4 regions of the Allohahella marinimesophila genome follow, and region 1 is predicted to be linked to each of the others. Evidence: predicted binding sites of a transcription regulator. Region 1 holds the regulator's gene; each other region holds the start of a gene.
What was found. The regulator sigma-54, encoded in region 1, starts transcription at its own class of promoters, with help from an activator protein. The targets are predictions, from matches to a motif close to TGGCACNNNNNTTGCTNT.

Region 1 (4,216 bases):
AAGTTTATTGATTATGGTAACAGTTCTGGTCAGCATCTGTGCTCACAAGAGTAGTTAAGCTGCTAGCTTATGCAATTGGGGATTTACGCAAATTGTACAAAGGAGGACTGTACCCGGCCTTGGTTACCCAGCCAGTTCCTTGTGCCGTATCTGCACGTTGTCGTAGAAATCTCTGAACTCACGGCCAAGTTGCTCGCACAGGTAGACAGATCGGTGCTGCCCACCGGTACAGCCGATGCTGATGGTCAGATAGGTTCGATTGCTTTTCTTGAATTCCGGCAACCAGCGCTGCAGAAAACGGGATATGTCCTCCTTCATCTGCTGCACTTCAGGTGCATTGTCCAGAAATTCGATGACCGGATCCTCAGTGCCCCGAAACCGCCGCAGTGCCGGATCCCAATACGGGTTCGGCAAGCAGCGAACATCGAAGACGTAGTCACTGTCTGATGGCACGCCATGCTTGTAGCCAAAGCTCTGGAACAGCAGGGCAAGCTCCTGCGTGCTATGGCCGCTGACTCGGAGTTTGACCTGATCCCTGAGCTGGTAGATAGACAGGTTGCTGGTATTGATATACAGGCTAGCCATGGTACTGATCGGATCGAGCAGCTGGGTTTCGTGGCTGATAGCCTCCTTGAGCGAAATCGTTCTGGTGCTGAGCGGATGCTTCCGGCGGGTGGCGTTAAAGCGCTGCAGGAGCGTTTCGTCATCAGCATCCAGAAAGATGACTTCGCATTCGACCTGTTTTGACTTCAGGTCAGCAAACATCTCGGGAAAACTGGCAAAATCCTTATTCAGGTTCCGGGCATCGATACTGACGGCGATATTCTGCGCCGGCTTGTTTTCTTCGCTCAGTGCCTCCTCCACGAGAGGCTTGAGAAGCCCCACCGGCAAATTATCGATGCAGTAAAAACTCAGGTCTTCCAGTACGTGCAAGGCTGTACTCTTGCCCGAGCCGGAGCGCCCGCTAACGATAATCAGTTTCAAGGAGTCACCTCAGTCTTGCGAATCGGCTTGCGTGCCCTCTCGAGTAATGAGCTCGAAAAGCTGTGTACTGTTATCGGCGGCTCGGACTTCTTCACAGAAAGCCTCGTCGTTGAACTTCTGCGCAAGTTGACCGAGAAGATCCAGATGCTCTGAAGTGGCTTCCTGAGGGACCACCAGCACGAACAGCAGGTCGACGGGTTCATTATCTATCGCATCGAATTCTACCGGTGTGCCGAGCGTGATGAATGCGCCGATGACGCGGTCACAGTTCTCGAGCCGACAGTGTGGAATCGCAATACCCTTGCCAATGCCTGTACTGCCCAGGCGTTCCCTATTGTTGAGATTGGCCAACAGGGCAGTTTCGTTCAGAAACGAGTAATGCCCTGCAACCAGGTGAGCAATGTATTCGAGGACTTTTTTCTTGCTGGAGGCACTCACCCGATGCTGGGTGAGTGCCGGAGCCAGGATTTCCGAAAGTTTCATAATATACGTGGGTCTTTGTGGCTGGCCGACCGCTATCTGGCGTTAACGCCGTGATTCCGCTCCACCTGTTTTTCCTTCTGCTTGAGGACCTGTCTGTCGAGCTTGTCTGCCAACTGGTCGATAGCAGAATACATATCAAGGTCCTCAGCGTTCGCATGGACGTCGCTACCGCTCATGTGCAGCGTAGCCTCCGCCATCTGGCGCTGTTTTTCAACTGCGAGTGTCACCTGTACATTACTAATCGAGTCGACGTGGCGCTGAAGCTTATCGAATTTGGCTTCAACATGGCTTTTGAGCGCATCGGTCAAATCGATATTTTGTCCGGTAATGTTCAACTGCATACACTGTGCCTCTATAGGTAGGTCAGAATTCGCAAACGCTCAGATGAGCCGTTTGCGTTCATTTGAGGGAGGAATAGACATGGCCTCCCGGTACTTCGCAATTGTTCTGCGTGCAACATTGATGCCCTGATCTGCAAGAATAGACGCAATCTTGCTATCGCTCAGCGGCTTCTTCAGTGATTCGGCAGCCACCAACTTCTTGATGATGGCTCTGATGGCCGTCGACGAACACTCGCCACCACTTTCGGTGCCGACGTGACTCGAGAAAAAGTACTTTAATTCAAAAACACCCCGAGGCGTGTGCATGTATTTCTGCGTGGTGACGCGGGAAATGGTCGACTCATGCATCTCGACCGCTTCAGCGATATCGTGCAGCACCAGTGGCTTCATCGCTTCCTCACCATAGTCGAGAAAGCCCTGCTGATGCTCTACGATCCGGGTCGCGACCTTCAGCAGCGTCTCGTTCCGGCTCTGCAGGCTCTTCAGAAACCACTTGGCTTCCTGAAGTTGATCCTTGAGGTAGGTATTGTCGGCGCTGGAATCAGCGCGCTTTACCATGCCGGCATAGGTCGAGTTTACCCGAATTCGCGGAGCAATTTCGGGATTGAGTTCCACAGTCCAGCGATCTTTCAGTTTCTTGACGATCACATCTGGCACCACATACTCAGTGTCGGTGGTCTGCACACCTTCGCCAGGCCGCGGGTTGAGCGACTGGATAAGGCGCATGACATCCTTGAGGTCACTCTCCTTGATACGACTGCGACGCATCAGCTGGGCATAATCACGCGAACCCAGCAGGTTGATGTAATGACTGATCACCAGCTTGGCCTGATTCAACCAGGGCGTCGATGGCGGCAACTGCAGAAGCTGGATCAGCAGGCACTCCTGCAGATCCCTCGCAGCGACACCGGGCGGATCGAACTGCTGTATGCGTTTGAGCACTGCCTGGACTTCGTCGAGCTCGATAACTTCACTGTCGTCCAGTTCGAGCTCTTCCCGATCAGCCATGCGCTGCTGCATGTCGACCAGGCCTTCGTGGATTTCGGCTAGCGTCTGGGTCAGGTAGCCGTCATCGTTGACCGCGTCGACGATCGAGTGCGCAATCAGACGATCAGTATCGCTCATGGGGCAGAGGTTGAGCTGCCAGAGCAGGTGGTCCTGCAGACTTTCGGTGCGCGAGTTACGGCTCTCGAAATCATAATCGTCGTCGCCACCCGATCCTGAACCAGAGCTGCTGCTCGTGCCGCTCTGGTAAACGTCTTCCCAAGCGGTATCGACCGGCAAGTCATCGGGAATGGTGTCCAGCGAATCCTGCCGCTCGGTTGCTTCCCTGGTTTCGCTGGCGTCGCTACGAATTTCGGAGTCGCGTTCAGCGCTTTTATCCGATTCAAGCCGTTCCGGGCCACGATCGTGATCGTCTTCCTCCAGTTCCAGCATTGGGTTGGAGTCCAGCGCTTGCTGAATCTCCTGTTGAAGGTCAAGTGTGGACAGCTGCAGGAGTTTGATGGCCTGTTGCAACTGAGGGGTCATCGTCAGATGCTGACCCATCTTGAGCTGGAGGGAGGTCTTCATCACCATTAGATCAGGTGCCTTCTGACAACTTGGCCGCTAACGACTGTCGTTATGAATTCCGGCCGTGGGCTGGATGTCTGCAGAGTACTTATTCTCATAATTTGAATCGGTCCCCCAAATAGACGTCTCTCACTGTCTGGTTCGCCAGAATACTGTCGGGCGTGCCACTGGCGATGATGTAGCCGTCACTGACGATATAGGCTCTCTCACAGATATCCAGTGTCTCCCGAACGTTATGATCGGTGATGAGTACGCCGATACTACGTTTCTGAAGATGCTGTACGATCTGCTTGATATCATTGACTGAAATCGGATCGACCCCGGCAAACGGCTCATCGAGCAGAATGAAATCCGGTTCGGTGGCCAGGGCCCTGGCAATCTCGACCCTGCGGCGCTCACCACCTGACAGGCTCATCCCGAGACTGTCACGAATATGGGTAATATGGAACTCCCTGAGTAGCTCCTCACATTTTGCGCGTTGCTGCTTTGCATCCAGATCGCCCCGCGTCTGCAGTATCGCGAGGATATTATGTTCTACGCTCAGCTTGCGAAATACTGACGCCTCCTGGGGCAGGTATCCGATGCCCCGTCTGGCGCGACCATGCATCGACAGACTGGTAATGTCCTGGTTGTCGATGCTGACAATGCCGCTATCGCTCGCTACCAGCCCGACGACCATGTAAAAGCAGGTGGTTTTTCCTGCGCCATTCGGGCCCAGTAATCCGACGATCTCGCCCGAAAAGACCTCGAGTGATACATCTTTTACCACCGGGCGCTTCTTGTAAGCCTTGGACAGGTTGTCTGCTGCGAGTCTCTTCATATGCCGCCGCTCGCCT
Region 2 (4,216 bases), on a different contig from region 1:
GGCAGTACGAAGCTTGCAAAAAGCGAAAAAGCTGACAGGCCTGCGATACCGAGCAGTGCCGCAGATAGTCTGGGGCGGGCCTGGCGTACGGCCAGAAAGCTATGCAGGAACAGGACGCCGAAAATAACCATACCGTTGATGGCGACGAGGATGCTGATATCGTTCCAGGACGTGGCCTCCGGCCATAGCATTCTGAAGGTGATTCCCTGAATGCCGCCGATGACGGCCGTCATCGATAGCAGGTACATCACGTAATAGAAGTAGCTGATGTCACGGACAGAAACGAATATCAACAAGTTGTAAATGGCGAGCACGATCATCGCGCCATAGAAAAACGCATTGCCAAAGGTTTCGGCAAAACTGTGTGGCAGTATTCGAGTCTCTGGCCAAAGCCTGAGTGGCACCTGCACAGAGGAGCTGCTCTGCACACGAATCAACAGGTCTACTGGCTGGTCGGGCTGGAGCGTGAGTGGCACCATGAAGGTCGTGTACTCGATCGGCCGCTCTGCGAAACTGAAACGATCACCCATGCGTTCATGCTGAGCCGGCTCATCCTGGCGATAGATATAGACATCCACGTAGTCAAGAACCGGGTAGCCGATCTCGAGCAGGTACGGCACCGACGTTTCGCCCGCCTGCACCAGAGAGAATCGTAGCCAGTAGACCGAGGGTGTGTAGCCAAAATTCAGCTCAGCCTGATCTGAGCGCTGCCATAAGATGCTCGCGTCGCTTCTTACTGTAGCATTGTCGAGAACGCCATTGGGATCCTCCAGATACTGGAGATGCTCGCCAAGCTCCACCGCGTTAGGTGCGCCTGCGGAGAGGACGACGGCTGCGGGCATCTCGCTATGGGCGGAGACGCCTACAGCCATGCACCACAGAAACAGGAGGAAAAATCGCATAGACGTTCCGTACCAGACTACAAGGATAACTGATTAAATGTGATGAACAGGGAAAGTCTAGCCGACTAAACGTAAAAAGCCCCTCATAGAGGGGCTAGAAAACAGGAGGGATGACGTAGGCTATAGCACTACTTCCTTTGGCGAGACAGTCTCAGCGCAGCGATGCCAAGCGCGAGCAGACCTATGGTCGACGGCGCTGGCACATCGAGACCGACGCCAGGACCAAGGTCGAAATTGATGTCCCAGTGGTTTGGCTCAGTGAACAATGCGTCGCCGTTGGCCGAGTACATGTCCAGCCAGACTGATCCACCAAACGCTTCGGTCTTGTCATTGGCGCCTGTACCATACTGGAATACTGGCTTTGTACCGATATTATCGGGCGCACCGACCAGGCGGGCGAAATATTCAACGCCACCGACGGTGATGGAGCTGTCTTCGGTCAGGTTGGTATAAAAGGCCCAGTCTGCAGTATTGGCGGAACCGCCAGTCTTGACTGGCGAATAATCAGTCGTGAAACCAAAGAGGTTGAGGCTGATGGTCGCTTCGATGCCATAACCGTTGGTAGCCGTACCAGTAAAGCTGGCAGTGCCGTCATCGAATGTGGTGAAGTTGGTGCCAGGATTGATGCTGTAATGGTAAGAGCATGCTGAACCTGACCCGAGCGCCAAACCGTTAGTCCAGAGGCCATATTGTGCACCACCACAGGAACTGGCGACTTCACCCTGGTCGAACGCTTCGTAGATTGTTGCTGCAGAGACTGAAGCGGAGAATGTCACCGCCAGTGCAGTAGCAGCCATACCTTTAAAAATGCTTGAGCTAGTCATAATAAACACCTTCGTAACTGAATTATTGTGAAACCAATCCGGTCCTGTTTTTGCAGATGATCATCCATGTCGTCCGTCATCTGCAGTTACGACGAGTAGTACAGCAAATCTATGCGTCTGTAACAGAACGTAAGCAACACCCATACCAAAGCGCCAAGACATTGACCAATAAAGGTTTTTGTCTTCTCAGTCGGCCGTTGCCGATGGCGTTTTCGTAAAGAATGTGGACGCGGGGTTTACGCAAATTCATGAATCTTTCATGGTTGTCGGCCGAGATCGATCGGTGACGACGGCCGTGAGCCTGGCAACTGCGCCTGCAGCCCCCTAGCCATATGGCCTAGAGCTTTTCGACGAGCAACGAAAAAATGCGGTCAGACGTTACAACAGCAAAAGCTGCAGAAAAAATGAATGTATATTTTCCTGACGGCGGCTGATTCTGGCAGCCACCGTTTTCACCGTTATCCTGAAACTAATGCGCCGTACGCTACTGTCTTGTGGAAGGGCTCATTGAAGCCGGTATTGGATATCTGGATCGATTGGTCGCAACTGAAACGCAGACTCCTCGTTCGGCTCACACACTTGTCATGCCAGTGACTGTAGATCAACAAGCCTTCGACCTTCTTGACGAGGCCCTCGTTGAGGCGCTTGTCCTGCAGCGTCAGTGTTCCAAGCGTCAGATGCCACACGGTGTCAGGATGCTTCGATTTCAGATCTTTCAGGCGCGTCAGGTGATCGTTATTCCTGTGACGGGTCGAGACGAACTGGGAATACACCATTCCGATATAATACGATTGCCACTCACGCTCGAAACGGCCAACGATGGCATAGAAATAGGCCGTGTCCTCGTCAGCGGACATACCCGTGGGCAGCATGTCTTCCGAAAGCGGTGTTGACCAGTTTATCGTGGCCCGGAGGTCTATCTCTTTTTCGTGAGCCCATCCAAGAATATCAGGCAAGTTCAATCCTCATTTACCAGATACTCATCCCAGATCAACTCGGCGAACTGAGGATAATCTACCAGGGGGTTCCGATTGCCCTGGAATTCGAAGGCGGCCGAATTACGGTCTCGCTCCTTCTGGCTCACCGGGTCAGCGGCATGCCAGCGCACTAGCATGCGGAGATACCATGGTTCGAACGGTTGATCATGAGCGCCGGAGAGCGCTGCATCACCCTCTGGGCTGAGACCTTCCCAGCCAGCGATGAGATGCTGGTATCGGATCGCCATGTACAGCTGCGCCCGCGCCAGATCGCCCTTGAACTCTGTTCTCGGCTCGAACACGGTGCCGCCATAGCCGAGCGACGAATGCCCGGGCCCCACCTTCGAGCCGTTGGCGGTGACATAGCGAACAGAGCCTACTTCGCCATACGGATAGCTGCTGCGGATACCGTTGACGTAGCCATCCACGGCGAAGATGTGGTGCACATCCGAATTCATTGGCTCGCTCCGCCCGAACCAGCTTTTCGGGAAGGAATGCTCGCGATTATAGCAATCGCCCTCGGCTCGATAAGTACCGCACTGATCCAGGCTCTTGCGGAAGCTGTGTGGGTCGTTGGTGGCCGGATTTTCCGAGTAGATATCAAGAATTGAGCCATCATTTTCGTAGTAACGGTCAATGTCATGATTGAGGAAGAACGACCAGAGCGCAGCATAGCCGCGGTTGATCTGGGTGTTGATGATGTCGAATAACGCTTCTTTGAGCTCAGCGCCGCGCTTGCCCTCAGCAGCGCTGTAATAGCGGTCGAGCGGGCCGGTGCCGGGCTCACCTGGCTGCACAATGGAGGCGACGGGTGCGAAGCTGTCGACGTACACGAGCTCCGAGCCATCGAAGCCTGCGATATCATAGAATCGAAGGCCGACTTCAATAGCGCCACTCTGCTCGGCACGATAGCGATGCGACAGTTTCTGCCAGCGCCCCGTCAGAGTGGGGTCGCTATAGTTCCGGTAGCCGTCGGCATACAGACGGGCTCGCACACCGCCTTCGGTATGCCGGACCCAGACCGCAAACTCATACACCTGTCCGGCTTCGACAGTTAGCGCCTGTCGAAAGTCGGTGTTGCCCTGGTTATTGGTAGTGACGAGAACAGAAGCCGCCGCCCCGCCCTGGTGGCGGATGCTGGTGGAACGCGCGAGCACGATACCGCTGTCGATCGTGGTCCAGCTCTGCGGTTTCTGCCCGTCCCAACGCTCGAGATCAGCGTTCTCGATTGCCGCGAACGCTGCAGTGCTGCCGAGAGCCAGTGCGGCGAACAGGCAAACGAGCAGCTTCCGGAGACGTATGTCTGGTGTTGTATCGAACATCATCAGCCTGTTCAGAAGGTCGGCCTGTGAAAGCGCCGCAACTCAAAATCGGAGGTTTAAGAGTAGCGGCTGATCGTGCCAGTTTAAAGTAATATTTATCAGCAGGATAAGACAGCTACTTCATATTGATCCTCACCATGCTGATGCAGAGAGATCTCACACTCGAGAAACTGCCCCATCACGGCCATGTT
Region 3 (4,216 bases), on a different contig from region 1:
ATGTTGCGCAAGCGGGTCAATGTTTCCGGGGCGCTGTTGGTGTGAAGCGTCGACAACACCAAGTGACCAGTCTGGGCTGCTTTGACGGCGATGGAAGCGGTATCAAGATCGCGTATCTCACCAACCATGACCACATCCGGGTCCTGACGCAGGAACGCTTTCAGCGCTGCAGAAAAGTCGAGACCAACTCGAGTACTGACGTTCACCTGGTTGACGCCCTCGAGGTTTATCTCGACAGGATCTTCAGCAGTTGAGATATTTCGCTCCGGCGTATTCAGTATGTTTATGCCTGTGTAGAGCGAAACCGTCTTGCCGCTACCTGTGGGTCCTGTAACCAGAATCATGCCCTGGGGCTGGGCCAGCGCGTCCATATACAATTGTTTCTGGTCCGGATCATAGCCGAGCGCGTCGATACCCATTTTAGCGCTACTGGAGTCGAGAATCCGCAATACGATCTTCTCGCCCCAAAGCGTGGGCAGGGTATTGACACGGAAATCGATAGACTTTGTCTTGGACAGCTTCATCTTTATACGGCCATCCTGTGGCACGCGTCGTTCAGAGATATCCAGCTGGGCCATGACCTTAAGACGAGCCGAGAACTTGGCGGCTAACTTCACCGATGGTCTTGATACCTCGTGAAGGATGCCGTCGGTTCTGAAGCGTATGCGGTAGGCGTGCTCGTAGGGCTCGAAGTGGACATCTGAAGAGCCGCCCTTAATGGCGTCGAGCAGCATCTTGTTCACGTATTTGACGATAGGCGCATCGTCTTCGCCGGCGTCTGAACTTGCTTCCGGCTTATTGTCACCGGTATCAATATCGATATCTTCAAGGTCACCATCTAGATCCATGCCGCCAAGGGGTTGTTCCTGTGTTTCCAGATAGGCGTCGATGGCTCGGCTGAGTTTATCCTGCTCAACCAGAACGGGTTCGGCATTTAATCCAGTGGCGAACTTGATTTCATCCATTGCCGTGATATTGGTTGGATCAGCGACTGCCAGGAATAATCTGTTTCCTCTTTTGAAGAGCGGCAGTACCTGATGCTTGCGCACCAATTTTTCGCCAATTGACTTCTCTGGCATGACTGCCAGGTTAAGCGCATCCAGATCGAAAAGCGGTACTCCGAACTCCAACGAAGATGCTTGCGCGATCTGTGGTGCCTTGGCGAGCCCATTATTGACGATATAGGCCACCAACGGAATGTTAGCCCGTTTGGCCTCATTACTGGCGTTGCGAGCGGTTTCTTCGTCGATGATGCCGTCGAATACAAAGCGACGGGCAAGGCCTGTGAGTGGTGCGCTCATGTACAGTTTCTGACTCTTTAGAAGGTGAGGAATACCACTGCAACTGCAGCTTAAGCAGAAATCAAGGTATTTGAGGAGTTTAGAAGTGAATAGGAGAGTTCGCAAAAATCCGGTTCGAAAATGAATTCAAATTTCAGCGTATCTCATGACATGGACAAAGGTGGTCATCTTTAACAGCGCTTAATTGTGACCGGGAGCGTCACTTTATGCCGCGACAGAGAGTGATTATGCCAGAGTAGGCTATAATTTGAACGAGTAGACATGTTGCGTTTGGGGCGGACCAGAAGGTCTAAGCCTATGATAATAAAGTGGGGAATATGTGAAATTTGATTTTGGCACGCCCTCTGCTTTACTTCATACAAGGATGCGAAGCACAGGCGACGCCCGAAGCAAAACGTCATAGAACACTGAGGATTACCAAATGCAAAATTTCAAACCAGTAATGAGCAAGGCACAGCAAGGCTTCACACTGATCGAACTTATGATCGTTGTTGCCATCATTGGTATTCTTGCCGCTGTAGCGATTCCGGCCTATCAGGATTATACCACTCGTGCGAAGGTTGCCGAGCCTGTGAGTCTTTCAAGTGGTGCTAAGGTTGATCTTTACGATTGGTACACCTCATACGGCACTATGCCAACAGCAGGCGATGCTGCAGCAGACATACTTATCGCAAAGATTACCGATACCCTTGAGCTTGCCGAGACTGTTAACGCAGCGGCTTATGAAAGAATCGATGATAATACTTCAGCATTCGTTATGGATATGGACAAGGGTCCTACCGATCTGAATGCGGCAACCTTGACTGTTAAATTCGCAGCGAGCGTTAAAGGTCTAGAAATGATTTGTGATGCAACTGGTACAGCTGCTGCACCAGCCTCAGCAAGTCCGACCACTGTACCAACCAAATATCTGCCTTCTGCTTGCAGATAAGCGAAACGGTACAACTCTGCTGACATAGTTTAAAGTATGTCAGTGAATATAGAGCCGCTCAATTGAGCGGCTTTTTCTGTGGTGCTTCAAGCATGGTGGGCAGGGCCTCCATGCGATATTCGCCTGGCGGTCGCGGCAAAGGGGTAATTGGGCGGTGCAGTCTGTTTCGACCCGGCAAGGAGAACGGTTAATCGTATAGCATGGGTGTGCACCGCGGGGGATAATCTAAAGGCAGGAGAAGGTGAAGCAGAGGCTTGACGAACGGAAACTGCAAGGGATTGGAGTTGCCAGGTGATCTGGCCTTCGTGGTCGATGACTAATGCCTGCACAGCAGCTTAGGTCGACAGCACCTATAGGAAGAAGGCTTAAATTTTCTCCCAATTATTAATGCTAAGAGGTCTGCGAGCTAAAGCTTTAGCCACTACAACCAAGGCTCAACCCGCTCCTCCAACTTAAACCGCCGCATCCCATAATCATATTCCCAGCGCTCCAGCTTGGTCTCATTCCTGGTCTCTCCAACACAAATCCGATTGAACGAATTCGGCATCTTGTTTCTGATTCTGGTCGAGAAGGTCGTGCCGCACTGGGCCGTCCAGGCGTCATGCGCTATATCCGGGTAGCGGATGCGCAGGGGCTGCATGAACGGAAAATGAATGTGGCCACCCAGGTACAGGTCCATGCCATCGGCCGCCCACTGCCGGATGGCAGGCTCGGCGTTGTGCATGATGTTTTTCTCATCCATTTCAAGGATAGCGTCCACGGGCTGATGCGCAAATACGATCTTGAGTTTGTGCGTCTCGGCAGCGCGCAGGCGTTCGCTGGTAAGCTGGATATGCTCTTCAGTGATCAAGCCGTCCTTGTGCCGGGCCGGGTCAGTTGTATCCAGGCCGGTAATTGACACCCGATCCGAGTCGAACGTCGGCATGTGGTCCTGGCCTAGTGAAAAATCCGCCAGGTATTCATCGTAGCGACCGTAAGGCGAGCTGAAGCGTCGAAGCACGTTGTAGAGCGGAATATCATGGTTGCCAGGTACAATCATCACCGGACCATCCGGCAGGCGTCTCAGAAAAGCAGCCGCTGCCTTGAATTCGCTGACCCGCGCGCGCTGGGTGATGTCGCCTGAAAAGATAACCAGCTGGCTTGGAAACTCTTCGAGATGTTCGAGCAGCGCTTCGATGGTGGCCTGTATCTCAGTACCGAAATGCGTGTCTGAAATATGCAGTATATTCATTCACCATCCTGTTTCTTGGCAGGCATGATGACTTGAGCCGCTTCGTGTTCGACAGTAAAAATAAGCGGATTTTGCAGTTTGCGAATCTCGCCATCGACAGCCACTTCAATAGATTTTCTGCGTCGCACCCGCGAGTAGGTAATCTTGAGCTTCTGTACTGGTTCGTAGCTGATCTCTTCTACGTTTCGTATGCCGCCGAAAGCACTTCGGAGCAGGGCGAACAACATACTGATACTGGTGCGCCCACGCATGGCAAACAGGATCATGTAACCCTGGTCCAGATGGCTTGCCTCAGGCATGTCGAAGGTTTGGATCTGAGTCTGACTGCAGGTCACCACGACCAGGGGCGTCCTCATTTGCCGGACCTGTGTACCGTGTTCGATCGAGATCAGCGAGCGCTTCTGACTGGTCAGGAAGACCCAGATGCTGGTGAGTACGGCTGCAAGCCGCGATCGACCGGTTTTCGCCAGCATCCGCTCCCTGGCCTTCATGATCTTCGGATAAACTCCGAGACTGGCGCTGACACAGAAGGGCTCCCGGTTCACCCAGCACAGGGGCACGGCCGTGGCTTCACCTTCGATGGCGTTCCTGATGGCTGCCTTTGTCTCAGTAGGAATACCATGATCCCGCGCAAAGTAATTGAAGGTGCCGCGCGGAATGATGGCGAGCGTGGACTTACCTACGGTAGCATTCAGTACGGATGTGCGACCAAGGAAGGTGTTGACAGTGCCATCACCTCCCGCAATCAGCAAT
Region 4 (4,216 bases), on a different contig from region 1:
GCAGTGGTGTTCCAGTATTCAGGACTCGCCGTGAATACTACGGGAGGGGCAGTGGTGTTCCAGTATTCAGGACTCGCCGTGAATACATCCGTGTAGGCTCCTCGGCCATCCATGGCCGAGGATGTCCTGAATACTGGAACACCACTGCCCCTGCGGACTGTCAGACCAGATAGGGCGAGTGCTGAGACTGTGCGAGATAATTACTCTAGGCTCGGTGGCCATCCGGCAGGCTCTCCAGGCGAGGGGAGCGTCCATCGGGCGCCGAATTTTCTGGCCGTTTCACTGAATCTCAGGAAGGCGGTGGGGGACAATGGCTGCAGAACATCCTCGGCCATGGATGGCCGAGGTAGCCTACAGGGATGTGCTCGCGAACGCGATATTCACGGCGGGTTCTGCAGCCATTGTCCCCCACTGCCTAACCATGAACCGCTCGATTGAGGGCAAAAAAAATGCCCGTATCTTTCGATACAGGCATCCAAGGGGTTGTTTCTCATGTCAGGTTTCTTAACCTGGAAGTGCTGATCTTACTCTTGTAAAACTGGCGCGTCCCTGCGCCCACAGCGCGTGTTCAGTCGCGCTGAAACTCAGGGTAAGCTTCCATTCCGCACTCAGACAGATCCGTACCTTCGTACTCCTCTTCTTCCGAGACCCGGATGCCGATGACGGCCTTCAGGATGCCCCAGACGATCAGGCTACAGACGAATACCCAGACGAAGATGGTCGCTGCACCGATCAGCTGACCAGAGAAGCTTGAGTTGTCGTTCGTGAGTGGCACGAGCAGCAGACCCAGCAGACCGCAGACGCCATGCACCGAAATGGCGCCGACCGGGTCGTCGATTTTCAGCTTGTCGAGGGTGATGATCGAGAACACGACCAGTACGCCACCGATGGCACCGAAAATAGTCGCCTGAAGCGCGCTTGGCGTGGAAGGCTCAGCTGTGATCGCTACCAGACCAGCCAGTGCGCCGTTCAGCAGCATGGTGAGGTCGGCCTTGCCAAACAGGAGTCGTGCCGTGATCAGGGCCGCAATACCGCCACCGGCAGCTGCCGCGTTGGTGTTGAGGAAGACCATGGCCACAGCGTTGGCATTAGCGATATCACCAAGCTTCAGTACTGAACCACCGTTGAAACCGAACCAGCCCATCCAGAGGATGAAGGTACCGAGTGTCGCCAGTGGCAGGTTCGCGCCAGGGAAGGCGTTGACCTGGCCATTCGGGCCGTACTTGCCTTTACGGGCACCCAGCAGGATCACACCAGCGAGGGCAGCAGCTGCACCAGCCATGTGAACGATGCCTGAGCCTGCGAAGTCAGAGAAGCCGAGGTCACCAAGGGTGTACATGCCGAAGACAGCATTGCCGCCCCAGGTCCAGCTACCTTCCATCGGGTAGATGAAGCCGGTCATGACCACTGCGAACATCAGGAAAGCCCACAGCTTCATACGCTCGGCGACAGCACCCGATACGATGGACATGGCGGTGGCCACGAACACGACCTGGAAGAAGAAGTCGGAAGCCGATGAGTAGACCGAACCGCCTTCGAAGCCGTCTTCACGCTCGGCAAAGCTCTTCAGCGTGTCGTCGACCAGCGTGTCTCCGCCCGCAATGCCCGAGAGGAAAATGTCGCCGCCATACATGATGGCGTAACCGCAAATCATGTACATGACACAGGAGATCGCGTAGAGCGCGACGTTTTTGGTAAGGATTTCGGTGGTGTTCTTGGCGCGGACGAGACCGGCCTCGAGCATTGCGAAACCGGCAGCCATCCACATGACCAATGCGCCGCAGACCAGGAAGTAAAACGTGTCCATGGCGTACTGCAGGTGAAATAGATTATTTTCCATGAAGCCCTCCGTATGAGGCCAGATAGTAAGTTTGGTGAGAGTTAGATCGCGTCCGTTCCGGTTTCGCCGGTTCGAATCCTGATGATCTGCTGGAGGTCAACCACGAAAATCTTGCCATCACCGATCTTGCCGGTATTGGCCGCCTTGCTGATTGATTCGAGCACCTGGTCAAGCATGTCAGTCGCGATGGCGACCTCGATCTTCACCTTCGGCAGGAAGTCCACGACGTACTCGGCGCCACGATACAGTTCCGTGTGGCCCTTCTGACGTCCGAAGCCCTTGACCTCAGTAACTGTCACACCCTGCACGCCGATTTCCGACAGTGCCTCTCGAACATCGTCGAGCTTGAAAGGTTTGATGATGGCAGTAACAAGTTTCATATCTGTCTCCTAATGCCGTCTGAACGCTGGTAATTAAGCTGGTTGCTAGCCTGCCGTTGAAAAGATGACCCACTTGTAACGAGCGAGATGCAGTTGCTAACCACGAAGCATGCCAGCCATTACAAATCGTTCAGATACAGTCATTTAGACGATGCTAAGTTGGAAGTATGCGGTAAAACCTCAATATTATTCGTTAGCCTGCACCGCAATGGCGCGGAATGGTGCACCAATTAGGCTCTAGGCAGGAGGCGTGCACCAAAAATGGGCGCATGTCGCGTTGCTGACCAGCCGATGACTCGACGGTGACCTGATACTTGGGAAAAATATTTCAGGTAAAAGATCAAGAAATGAGCACTATTTAACGGAAATCGCCTACCGCTAGTGAGTGTGGGTGGTGTTACTATGGCGTCGGGAAAACAGGACGGTCTTCGTTACACACAAAACACCAAGATTGATCCTTACTTGTAATGGAAGAGGTACAGCTCTATGAAGAGTCCAGTGGATTTGCTTCAGGGTTTTCACGAAAATTTCGGCCAATATGTTCCGGGCCTTGCGAAAAGTGCGCAGCAGGATGCTCAGATGCAACTCAAGGCTGCTGTCAGTAGCATTCTGGATAAGCTGGACGTCGTATCGCGGGAAGAGTTTGAAGCTCAAAAAGCCGTGCTCATTCGCACTCGGGAGCGTCTTGCTACCCTCGAGAAGCGTCTGGATCAGGTAGAGGGCAAGCTGGTCAGCCAGTAAGTCACTCGGTCCGGTCTGAATTCAGCAGACGGTATGAGCGGAAAACGTAGTGTTTTGATTTGATGACCAGGATGGTCGTCTTTTGCGGAGAGCCCTCATGCTCTCCATTTATCAAGTCACCAGGGACGGTGCAATGTCATTATCTGTTGTCTGCAGCAGGGCGCTTATTGGCGTCACTGCGCCTCTTGTTTATATTGAAACCCACATTTCCAATGGCCTGCCGGCACTGTCTATAGTCGGACTGCCAGAGGCTGCCGTACGTGAAAGCAAGGACCGGGTGCGTAGTGCGCTCATCAATTCCGGCTTCGACTTTCCTGCCCGGCGAATCACTATCAATATGGCGCCAGCCGACTTGCCAAAATGTGGTGGTCGCTTCGATCTTGCGATTGCGCTCAGTATCCTGGCCGCGTCAAAGCAGTTGACGGAGGCGGCGAAACGCAGGCTGGCGGGCTGTGAAATCTTCGGAGAGTTGTCACTGTCCGGTCAGATCAAACCGGTCAGCGGTCTGCTGCCAGCAGCGCTGGCCAGTCACCAGGCTGGCCACCCCTTGCTTACGGCCGCCGCCAAGATTGATCTTCTCGCGAACCTCGACGGCATCGAAGCCTTTGGCTTTTCTACCTTGCGTGAGGTGACCGCCTACCTGAACGACAGCGCTTCGACCCAGCCCGCAGTACCTTCGCGAGATCGACTCCCCCCGTCCGATCACGTCGCAGACACTGACGACATGGCTGATGTTCGTGGTCAGTTTCAGGCCCGCCGCGCGCTTGAAATCGCCGCTGCTGGGCATCACCACTTGCTGATGAGTGGACCCCCCGGGTCAGGCAAGACCATGTTGGCGCGGCGAATCCTCTCATTGTTGCCGAATCTCAGTCGGCAGCAAGCCTTTGAAACGGCCTCAATCTACTCCGTCAGCCATAGTGATATCGGCCAGCCAGAGGACACGCTGACAATAGGCGAACAGATTCTCACAAGGCGCAAACCGCCATTTCGAAGCCCGCACCACAGCGCCTCGGTGTCTGCCATCGTTGGTGGCGGTCGATCACCCCAGCCAGGAGAGATTTCCCTGGCCAATCACGGTGTACTTTTTCTCGACGAATTACCCGAGTTTTCCGGGCGAACGCTCGAGGCACTGCGACAGCCACTCGAGCAACACACCATCAATGTCACTCGCTCGCAACGACAGGTGGCCTTCCCGGCCAGATTCCTGCTGATAGGTGCGATGAATCCCTGCCCCTGCGGGTATGACGGCCATATG

Region 2: the regulator sigma-54 is predicted to act here: its motif matches at 1,857-1,874, upstream of ABD735_RS06305 (PEP-CTERM sorting domain-containing protein).
Region 3: the regulator sigma-54 is predicted to act here: its motif matches at 1,635-1,652, upstream of ABD735_RS17845 (pilin).
Region 4: the regulator sigma-54 is predicted to act here: its motif matches at 2,318-2,335, upstream of glnK (P-II family nitrogen regulator).

The regions. Positions count from the first base shown of each region.
Region 1 covers NZ_BAABBO010000016.1:55,740-59,955, forward strand. The annotation lists gene ABD735_RS16360 (HPr family phosphocarrier protein) at 1-36, opposite strand, end outside; gene rapZ (RNase adapter RapZ) at 124-984, opposite strand; gene ptsN (PTS IIA-like nitrogen regulatory protein PtsN) at 994-1,467, opposite strand; gene hpf (ribosome hibernation-promoting factor, HPF/YfiA family) at 1,500-1,808, opposite strand; gene ABD735_RS16380 (RNA polymerase factor sigma-54) at 1,848-3,380, opposite strand; gene lptB (LPS export ABC transporter ATP-binding protein) at 3,475-4,200, opposite strand; gene lptA (lipopolysaccharide transport periplasmic protein LptA) at 4,215-4,216, opposite strand, start outside.
Region 2 covers NZ_BAABBO010000007.1:139,086-143,301, reverse strand. The annotation lists gene ABD735_RS06310 (sensor domain-containing diguanylate cyclase) at 1-902, opposite strand, end outside; gene ABD735_RS06305 (PEP-CTERM sorting domain-containing protein) at 1,031-1,726, opposite strand; gene ABD735_RS06300 (hypothetical protein) at 2,185-2,682, opposite strand; gene ABD735_RS06295 (HNH endonuclease signature motif containing protein) at 2,685-4,028, opposite strand.
Region 3 covers NZ_BAABBO010000019.1:827-5,042, forward strand. The annotation lists gene pilB (type IV-A pilus assembly ATPase PilB) at 1-1,301, opposite strand, end outside; gene ABD735_RS17845 (pilin) at 1,744-2,232, shown strand; gene ABD735_RS17850 (metallophosphoesterase family protein) at 2,654-3,463, opposite strand; gene ABD735_RS17855 (diacylglycerol/lipid kinase family protein) at 3,460-4,216, opposite strand, start outside.
Region 4 covers NZ_BAABBO010000009.1:316,238-320,453, reverse strand. The annotation lists gene ABD735_RS10165 (ammonium transporter) at 569-1,840, opposite strand; gene glnK (P-II family nitrogen regulator) at 1,882-2,220, opposite strand; gene ABD735_RS10155 (accessory factor UbiK family protein) at 2,707-2,961, shown strand; gene ABD735_RS10150 (YifB family Mg chelatase-like AAA ATPase) at 3,095-4,216, shown strand, end outside.